3 regions of the Micromonospora sp. NPDC023644 genome follow, and region 1 is predicted to be linked to each of the others. Evidence: riboswitches for the same ligand, from Rfam matches in the RefSeq annotation. Region 1 holds a riboswitch; each other region holds the start of a gene.
The links. A riboswitch is a leader RNA that binds a small molecule or an ion and turns the genes downstream of it on or off. The one in region 1 is predicted to bind cyclic di-AMP.
Positions count from the first base shown of each region.

Region 2: another riboswitch for cyclic di-AMP. It lies ahead of AB0G08_RS14700 (C39 family peptidase); the one in region 1 lies ahead of AB0G08_RS10895 (hypothetical protein).
Region 3: another riboswitch for cyclic di-AMP. It lies ahead of AB0G08_RS03850 (NlpC/P60 family protein); the one in region 1 lies ahead of AB0G08_RS10895 (hypothetical protein).

Region 1 covers NZ_JBFABA010000010.1:74,849-77,967, reverse strand. Annotated here, with positions in the region: gene AB0G08_RS10900 (carbonic anhydrase) at 1-530, shown strand, start outside; gene AB0G08_RS10895 (hypothetical protein) at 774-1,790, opposite strand; cyclic di-AMP (ydaO/yuaA leader) riboswitch at 1,794-1,925, opposite strand; gene AB0G08_RS10890 (YibE/F family protein) at 2,092-3,119, opposite strand, start outside.
Region 2 covers NZ_JBFABA010000015.1:110,008-113,126, forward strand. Annotated here, with positions in the region: gene AB0G08_RS14695 (alpha/beta hydrolase) at 1-658, opposite strand, end outside; gene AB0G08_RS14700 (C39 family peptidase) at 764-1,609, opposite strand; cyclic di-AMP (ydaO/yuaA leader) riboswitch at 1,837-1,976, opposite strand; gene AB0G08_RS14705 (hypothetical protein) at 2,288-3,055, opposite strand.
Region 3 covers NZ_JBFABA010000003.1:189,043-192,161, forward strand. Annotated here, with positions in the region: gene AB0G08_RS03845 (peptidoglycan recognition family protein) at 1-928, opposite strand, end outside; cyclic di-AMP (ydaO/yuaA leader) riboswitch at 1,166-1,300, shown strand; gene AB0G08_RS03850 (NlpC/P60 family protein) at 1,313-2,353, shown strand; gene dcd (dCTP deaminase) at 2,408-2,986, opposite strand; gene AB0G08_RS03860 (pyridoxamine 5'-phosphate oxidase family protein) at 3,065-3,119, shown strand, end outside.

The sequences.
Region 1 (3,119 bases):
AGCACCCCTTCGCGGTGATCGTCGGCTGTTCCGACTCCCGGCTCGCGGCCGAGATCATCTTCGACCGGGGCCTGGGTGACCTCTTCGTGGTCCGCACCGCCGGGCACACCATCGGCCCCGAGGTGCTGGGCAGCGTGGAGTACGCCGTCACGGTCCTGGGCACGCCGCTGGTGGTGGTGCTCGGGCACGACTCCTGCGGGGCCGTCCAGGCGGCGCGGGCGGCGGACGCCACCGGCACCCCGCCGGTCGGGCACCTGTGCGCCGTGGTCGACGCGGTGGTGCCCAGCCTGCGCCGGGCCGCCGCCGAGGGCGTGGACGACATCGACCGGATCGTCGACATCCACATCGCGCACACCGTCGAGGCGATGCTGGGCCGCTCCGCCGTGCTCGCCGCCGAGGTGGCCGCCGGTCGCTGCGGGGTGGTCGGCATGTCGTACCGGCTGACCGCCGGCGAGGTGCGGACGGTGGCCGCGGTGCCCTCCCGCGCGGTCGACGCGCCGGAGCCGGCGGCCAGCGCCGCGCTCGCCTGACACCCTCCGCCGCCCGGCCTACCCCGCGGCGCCCTGCCGCGCCTCGCTGCGCCGCGTCTCGCAGTGCCGTGCCCGGCCGTGCCGTGTCCCGGCGCGAGGGCCCGTCTCCCGCCCGTTCCTGCCTGCGGCCTGTCCCGACCCGCCGTTCCCGCGGCGGGCGGTCCCACGCGACGACAGGGCCGCCCCGCCGACGACACAGGGCCGCCCCGCGTCCGGCGGGGCGGCCCTGGGGGTGGGTCTCGGCTAGAGCAGTGAGACGTGCACGTGGTCGGTGTGGTTCGACGGGCCGCTGTAGGACTTCCAGCCGGTCGCCGGGAACCAGATCTGCCGGTTCCAGATCACGTAGTAGATGCCGAGCCGGTCGGCGTTACGGACCAGGAACGCGGTCAGGTTGTTGCCGTACATGTATGTGTCGTCGTTGTGCCAGGGGGAGAAGCCGCTGCGTTGCAGCGACCAGTCGCAGGCCCGGCCCTTCGGATGCTCGTACGGCCCGCCGGAGCGGTAGCAGCCGACGAACCGGTTGAAGCCGGCCCGCCTGACCTCCTTGTACATGTGCAGGGTGCGCGCGGTGATTCGGCCGGAGGTGGTCGGGTCGTCCTCGGTGGCTGACAGCGGCCGCCAGTCGCCGTCGGCCGTGCGACCCGGCGCCATCCGAGCCACCGGCGAGGTGGCGACCACCTTGCCGCTGGTCAACCCCCTGCCGCCGACCAGCGCGAGCGCCTTCTCCGCCTCGCGCTTGCCACGCGCCAGTTCGTTCTTCAGCTTCTGCTGCTCGCGCACCTCGGCGTCGACCGCCAGCTTGGCCTGCTTGGCGCGGTCCCTGATCGCGTTCACCTCGGCCAGCTTCTTGGAGTTGACCAGGTTGATCTCGTCGAGGGCGGCGGCGCGGCGGACGAACGAGTCGGGGCTGGCGGTGTCCAGCAGCATCGACACCGCGCCGATCCGCCCGGTTCGGTAGGACTGGGCGGCGATCTGGCTCACCTGCGGGGCCAGCGCGTCCAGCTCGGCCTGTGCCCGGTCGACCTCCAGGGCCAGTTCGAGCTGGCGCTCTTCCGACTTCTTCAGCTTCGCCTGGGCCTGCACATAGGACCGGTTGCGGGCCTCGATCAGGTCGTCGAGCAGCTTGGGCTCGTTGTCCCCGTGCCCGGAGGGCTTGGGCGGGGTGGGCGCGGCCGCCGCCGGGAGGGGCCCGGCAAAGACCGCCAGGGCGGCGAGCACGGCCACCACGGGCGTCAACCAGCGGCGTAGGGGTGCCGTCACAGTTTTCCCTTCCGTCGACCGCCGACCGGGTTAGCTGACGGGTTCGGGGCGGAAGTGGCCCCTACCGCTGTCGCGGATTCACCCCACGTACCTGGGTCCCCGGCTCGCCTGGCGGCGATTGGGCGGCGGCACCGCAGGCGCCGCTGCGCGCCTTCGGCGGTGACCGGCAGCGAGGTTACCTGAGAGCACTCCCGGGGATCTACGTCCCTAAGCCGACTAAATGCGTTATTTCGTGATGGCGGAGGGTGAGCAGTGACGCGTTTATCAGGTCGGACGTCCTGTTCGGTCACGCTGAGGAGTGTCACCATGCGGTGTCCGTGCTCCTGTTCCGACCGGGCCATCCGCCGGGAGCGGCGGACGGCGCGTCCGCGGCGCGCGGCCCGCTGAGCGCCTCCAGCGCCTCGGACCGGTCGGCCGCCGGCCGGGGCGCCGGCGCGGGCGCGGACGCCGCGCGGTCGGTGGCGTCCCCGCCGCGCCGGCCCGCCGCGGTCACCACGGCCGCCAGCCCGGTGGTCAGCGGCACGGCGGCGATCAGGCCCAGGGTGGCGACCGCGCTGCGGACGATCTCCTGAGCCAGGAACTCGCTGGTGAGGATCTGGGTCACCGCCCGCGAGTCGGCGGTCAGCAGGAGCAGCACCGGCAGCGAGGCGCCGGCGTACGCCAGCACGATGGTGTTCACCGTCGAGGCGATGTGCGCCCGGCCGACCCGGGTCGCCGCCCGGTAGAGCTGCATCCGGGACAGCCCGGGGTTGGCGTGCGCCAGCTCGGTGACCGTGGCGGCCTGGGTGACCGTGACGTCGTCGAGCACGCCGAGGGAACCGATGATGATCCCGGCCAGCAGCAGGCCGTGCAGGTCGACGTCGGCCTGGTACATCGACAACGTGGTGGCGTCCTCGCTGCCGAACCCGGTCAGGTGGGTCGCGGCGGTGGCGATCGTGCCGAGGACGCCGGTCAGCACCAGGCTGCCCAGCGTGCCGAGCACGGCGACCGAGGTCTGCGCGGTCACCCCGTGGGTCAGGTAGAGCACCACGAACATGATCAGAGCGGCGCCGACGACCGCGACCAGGAGTGGTGGGCTCCCGGCGCTGATGCCGGGCAGCACGAAGGTCAGCAGGATGGCGAAGCTCGCCGCCAGGCCCGCCAGCGCGGCCAGCCCGCGCCACCGCCCGAAGGCGACGATCGCCGCCGCGAAGAGCGCGACCAGCCAGAGCAGCGGCTTGCCGCGCTGGTGCTCCGCGATGTTGAAGGTGCTGGCCGTGGGATCGGCGGGGTCGGTGAGTTCGACCAGGATGATCTCGTCGCCCACGGCGACGCTCGGCGCGCCGGGCC
Region 2 (3,119 bases), on a different contig from region 1:
GCACGCCCAGCTCCTTGAGCTGGGCGTCGGTGACCATGGGGTCGTGCTCGCCGCGGGCCAGCAGCACCGGCACGTCGGTCGCCGCCAGCAGGGCGGGCAGGTCCGGCGCGCCCACGCCGAACGCGGCCGGGTCCATCGCCAGCCGCCAGCGGCCGTCGACCTGCCGCAGCCCGGCCTCCACGACGGGATGGTCGGGGGCGAAGAGCCCGGTCAGGCCGGCCACCCGCAGGTAGCGGCGGGCCGCCTCGTCCCGGCTCGCGAACCAGGTCACCGGCCGGGCGGCCAACTCCCCCGCCTTCGCCAGCTCCGCCGGCGACCAGACGGCCTTGATGCCGAGCCCCACCACGGCGTCGACCGGCAGCCCGGCGCTCCGGGCGGCCAGTGCCAGGCCGACCACCCCGCCGAGGGAGTGCCCCAGCACGACGAGCCGGTCCCCCGCCGAAAGCCCCGTGGAGATCCGCGCGGCCAGCCCCGGGAACGAGTACGCCGGCAGCGGCGGCGACCAGCCGTGGCCGGCGAGGTCCGGCGCCAGCCACCGCCCCGCCCAGCGACGCTCGAGCAGCGGCGCCCAGGGCAGCCACACCTCGCCGGTGGCGCCCATCCCGTGCAGCAGCAGAAGCACCCGCCGGCCGTCCCGGTCACCCGATTCATCGACCATGGGGCGCAGTGTGCCACCACGGGACGCCGCGGGCGAGGGCCCTGACCCGGACACGACAACGGGCGCCGACCCCCGGCACGGGGAGCCGACGCCCGACGCTGTCGCTCAGGCGGAGTAGCCGCGGGTGGCCGCCCAGTTCGCCAGGGCGATGGTGCTCATCCAGTACGACGCGGTCGCCGGGTTCGCCGAGTCGGCGACCTTCACCAGCCGCCCCTCGTCCTGGTAGCCCACCACGGCGATGTAGTGCCCGCCGGGGAAGGAGTGCCAGCCGCCGTCGGTGTCCGTGGCGCTGCCGGCGACGTTCACCACGACGCCCCGCCCGTCGCCGATGGCCGCGACCACGTCGGCCTGGAGACGGTCCATCTGGGCCGGGGTGGCGGCGCCACCCGGGATCATCCGGGTGCGGTACGGGTCGCCCTTCACCGTCGCGTTCAACACGCGGGTGGTGTCCTGGGCCGAGTCGGTGCCCATCTGGTCGGTGCCCAGCTGGGCGCCGAGGGCGTCCTGGCTGCGCGCGATGCCGGCGGCGCTGAGGGCGTGCCGGACGGCCGCCGGACCGCAGTTGTAGAAGGTGGTCTGGGCCTGGTAGTCGTAGTCCAGGGTCTTGTCGGCCGGGGGCTTCGGCGGGGCCGGCTTGCGGGTCACGTCCGGGTCCGGGGCGGCGCTGGAGGCGCTGGCCGACGGGGCGGCGCTGGAGGCGGCCGGGGCGGCGCTGGACGGGGCGGTCGCGACCCGGGCCTGGCTGCGCGAGGCCGCGGTGTCGTCCCGCAGTTCGGTCGCGGCCACCAGGGCCTGCGCGGCGGCGGGGGCCTCGTCGGTGCCGGCCAGCAGCGCGCCGGAGCCCGACGCCAGCACGAGCGCCGCTGCGGACGCGGCGGCCAGCTGGTACGGACGCTCGGACGTGAGGCGACGCAGCTGTCGCTTGAGGTGGTGCTTCACGGTTTCCTCCACGGGCTGGGGGTGAGCGGTCGTCGGTCCGTGCCGAGGGCAGGGCGGACCGCCGCGCGGACGGACGTCCGGGCGGGTCGTGGACCACTCAGGGGACGCGCCCGGGATGCCGGGCGACGGACGGTGACCGGTGGGTCAGCTCGCGACCGGCGGACGGACGAGCACGGGCACCGCGGCGCCGTGGAGACGGCGGAACAACCGAGGGGTGGACGGGTGTGGCATGAGGATGGAACTCCTTCCGACACCGCCGACCGGGTTAGCTGACGGATTCGGGCGGGAAGAACGCCCTACCACGGGCCACGGCCCACGGATTCACCCCAACAAGCACTGGGTCCCCGGTTCGTCGTTCACGATTAGGCGGGTCGGCGCGGCGTCGCCTCTGGCGATCGGGTACCGCACCGGACGCGCCGACATTACTGGCCGGTCCGGGCCCTGCCAACCCCGTCCCACCTGCTTAAACCTTGATCTAGAGGCAATTTTTGCGGGCACTTCGCCACTGACGCGACTCAATGGGACGACCGTTTCCGAGCGCCCCTTGGGGTGACAACGGGACGAGTGGCGGACATCGGCGTCGAAACCCCGGCGGGAATCGACCGCGCCGCGCCGGATGACCGGTTCACCGGCATGGTGACCGGCGTCACCGAAGGATTCCTCGGCGTCGCGGGGACGGCGTGCGGCGACTCAGCCCACCCGGGCGGGCCGCCAGCGTGCCGCGGGCACGGGCCGGGGCGCGGCGGACGCCACCCGCGGCGCGGGGAGCCGGCCCGGCCGGAGCCGGGCCGCCGCGGCGTACGCCTCCACGGCCAGCGCCCGCGCCGCCTCGGCGGCCAGGTCGGCGTCGCGCCACGCCGCCCGTTCCCGTTCGGCGGCGGCGCGGTGGCGGGCGCGCTTCGCGTCGCGTACCGCGCGGGCCAGCACGATCTCCTGCTCGGCCGGGTGCCGCCGGGGATCCCAGCCCGCCCGCCGGGCGAACACGTCGCTGAGTTGACGGGCGGAGAGGTCCCCACGCCAGTGGGCGGCCATCGCGGCGTGGTGCAGCCAGCGCTCCCGGGCGGCGTACTCGGCGGGCGTGCGCGGGGTGCGCGGGGCGGGCAGGAGGGCGGCCGCGGTCAACCGGCGGGCGGCCCTCTCCGCCTCGTCGTACGCCTGCCAGGCCCGGTCGGACTCCTCCTGCGCGGCGAGCCAGTCGGCCCGTCGCCGCCGGGCGGTCCGGGCGGCCCGGGCCGCCGCGACCGCCACCTCCTCGGCGTAGCGGCGCAGGTCGGCCGCGTCGGCCACCTCCGCCGCGGGATCGTCGGCCGGCGGCGCGACCGGAGCGTCGACGGGGCGGGCCCGCTCGGGGCGGGCGACCAGCACGGCGAGCACGGTCAGGGCCAGCAGGAGCAGGACCGACCAGATGACGGCGGCCTGCGGCACCTCGATCAGGAACTGGTAGAGGACGGTCTCCATGGTCGGCACCTCACGGACGAGTGCGGCGGCGGGGCGTACGCGCCGCCCGGACGACCGGCGTGGT
Region 3 (3,119 bases), on a different contig from region 1:
TCGGCCCGAAGTAGCCCTCGGTGTCGTGGATGACGATGTATTCGATCTTCTGCTGCGCGGGGCGGTCGGCCAGGTCGTGGTTGCCGTAGTCCTCGATCGTCGGGCCGTACTGCTGGTACGGCGCCGGGATCCACTCGCAGGAGATGTCGCTCGGGCACTCCAGCCCGTCGGGCCGCGCGAGCTTGCGCAGGTTCAGCCGGTCCAGCCAGGAGCGGTCCGGCTGGACCGCGACGCCGGCCAGCGTGACCCGCTGCCCGTCGTCGGTCAGCCGGCTGTCGCCCGTGGCGATGGTGGCGTACACCTCGTTGGCGAAGGCCGCCGCGGCGTCGGCGCTGTCCGCGCCGGAGTACCGGGCCACCGCGCCGTACCAGGCCGCCGGGTCGGTGCCGGCGCCGACCGGGGCGCCGATCTCCTTCTGGTACGCGGCCAGCAGCGCCGCGCCGCCCCGGATGTTCGCCGTGACGTCCGTCCGCAGCGCCTCCTCGCTGGCGCCGGTCAGCTCCGCGGCGGCGTCGAGCGTCCGGAGCGCCGCCTCGTCGGGCGGCGCAGCGGCCGGCGGCTCGTGCGCCTCGGCCAGGGACCGGCGGGAGTCGTCGCCGCGCGGGTCCTCGGTGCCCTCGTCGTGGTGGGTGCCACCGGACAGGGCGGCGACGTGCTCGGCGTCGGTGAGGTGCATGGGTCCGTAGCCGCCGCTGGTGCTCGGCGTGCCGGCGTTGGTGTCCCAGCGGGACTGCAGGTAGGAGACCCCGAGCAGGACGCTCTCGGGCACGCCGTACTCGGTCGCCGCGGCGGCGTACTGCTGCTGCCGGTCGGTCGCCGGCGACGCGGCGGCGGATCCGGCGGCGGTGAGCGGCGTCGCCGCCAGGGCGGCGGCCACGGCCGCGGCCAGCAGGACGCGTCTGCTCCTTGATGTCGCTGACAGGTGCATCAGACCCCCAGTTCGGACGGGCAAAGATGGGGCCACCTTCGCCCCGTCCGCCGCCTCGGGTCAATACCTTTCCGCCCGACACTTCAAAAGGAAGGAAACTCTCGTCGTCCGGGTTGCGGATCCGCCCGCCCGGATGAGTACGGAGTGTCACCGCCCGAAGGGTTGCGGATCGATAACGGTCGTCTCTACTCTGGTCCTTCGTCGGCCGGTGACAATCCGTCCAACCAGGGCGGTGACGGTCCGGCACCGCCGAGTCGCTCCCGAGCGAGCCGGGGACCCAGGTTCCCCGGGGTGAATCCGCAGTCCCTGCGGTAGGGCGCCCCTTCCCGCCCGAACCCGTCAGCTAACCCGGTAGGCGGTACGGAAGAAGGAGTACGGACCCCGGTGGCACACCATGCCCCGCGGCCACCGTCGACCCGGTCGGCCCTCGCCGACCCGGTGACGGCTGCGCCGCGCCCACGCTGGTACCGCTGCACCACCGCCCTCGCCGCCCTGGCCGCGTTCGCCGTCGTCCTGACCGGCGGCGCCACGGCGGCCCACGCCGAACCGACGGTCGCCGAGATCGAGCGACAGATCGACGAGGACTGGAACAAGCTCGAACCGATCATCGAACGGCACAACGCCACCCGACAGGACCTGGCCGCCAGGCGGAAGCAGGCCGACGCGCTCGCCGCGCAGATCGGGCCGCTGGAGAAGCAGGTCGACCAGGCGATGGAGAAGGTGGCCGCGCTGGCCGCCCGCGCCTACAAGGGCGAGAACGTCTCCGTCGTCAACGCCCTGCTGGGCAGCCGCTCGCCGAGCGAGATGCTCGGGCAGCTCGAACTGCTCGACCGGTTCGCCCAGCACCAGCAGCAGGACGTGCGGCAGGTCGCCCAGCTGCGCGACCGGCTGGCCGGGAAGAAGGCGCCGCTGGACGAGATGGTCGTCCAGCTCAGCCGCACCGAGGCCCAGCTCGCGGCGAAGAAGAAGCAGATCAACGCCGAGATCGACCGGTTGCAGAAGCTGCGGCTGCGGGTCTACGGCAACGGTGGCGGCGGGCCGCTGCGCCCCGCCCCCTGCCCGGCCGGCTACCCCGGCGGGGCGGCCGGCACCGCCGTGAAGTTCGCCTGCGCCCAGATCGGCAAGCCCTACGTCTGGGGCGCCGAGGGGCCGAACTCGTACGACTGCTCCGGGCTGATGCTCGCCGCCTGGGCGAAGGCCGGGGTCTCGCTGCCGCACAACGCCGCGCAGCAGCGCCGGGCCACCGCGACCGTCAGCCGGGGCGAGCTGCGCCCGGGTGACCTCGTCTTCTACTACAGCGACCTGCACCACGTCGGCATGTACGTCGGCGGGGGCTGGGTGGTGCACGCCTCCCGCGCCGGGGTGCCGATCAGGATGAAGAAGGTCGACGACGGCCCGATCCACAGTTACGGCCGGCCCGGCTGACATGCCCGGAGGGCCCCTGTCCGGCGGGGGCCCTCCGCCCGGCCGAGGGTCGGGTCAGCGGGTCGGCCAGGTGCGCCAGTGCTGCCAGGAGCGGCTCGGGGTCGGCCCGCGCTGGCCCTGGTAGCGCGAGCCGTAGACGGCCGAGCCGTACGGGTGCTGCGCCGGCGACGAGAGCCGGAAGATGCAGAGCTGGCCGATCTTCATGCCCGGCCAGAGGGTGATCGGCAGGTTGGCCACGTTCGACAGCTCCAGGGTCACGTGGCCGGAGAAGCCCGGGTCGATGAAGCCCGCCGTGGAGTGGGTGAGCAGGCCCAGCCGGCCCAGGCTCGACTTGCCCTCCAGGCGGCCGGCGAGCTGATCGCCGAGCGAGATGACCTCCAGCGTCGAGGCGAGCACGAACTCGCCCGGATGCAGCACGTACGGCTCGCCCTCCGGCACCTCGACCTTCGACGTGAGGTCGTCCTGCTGCTGCGCGGGGTCGATGTGGGTGTAGAGGTGGTTGTTGAAGACCCGGAAGAGATTGTCCAGGCGTACGTCGATGCTGGAGGGTTGCACCAGCGCGGGCTCGAACGGCTCCAGCGCGAGCGTCCCCGCCTCGATCTCGGAGGCCAGGTCGCGGTCGGAGAGCAGCATCCGCACACCTTAGCGAGCGACGCGCGTGACCTGCGTGTCGGAGTGCGTCTTCGTACGTTTGTTCGATAGAATGCCGGCATGGCTTCCTGGTCCGAATTCGCCGCCGACGAGCCCCGCCTCGCCGACGGGATCC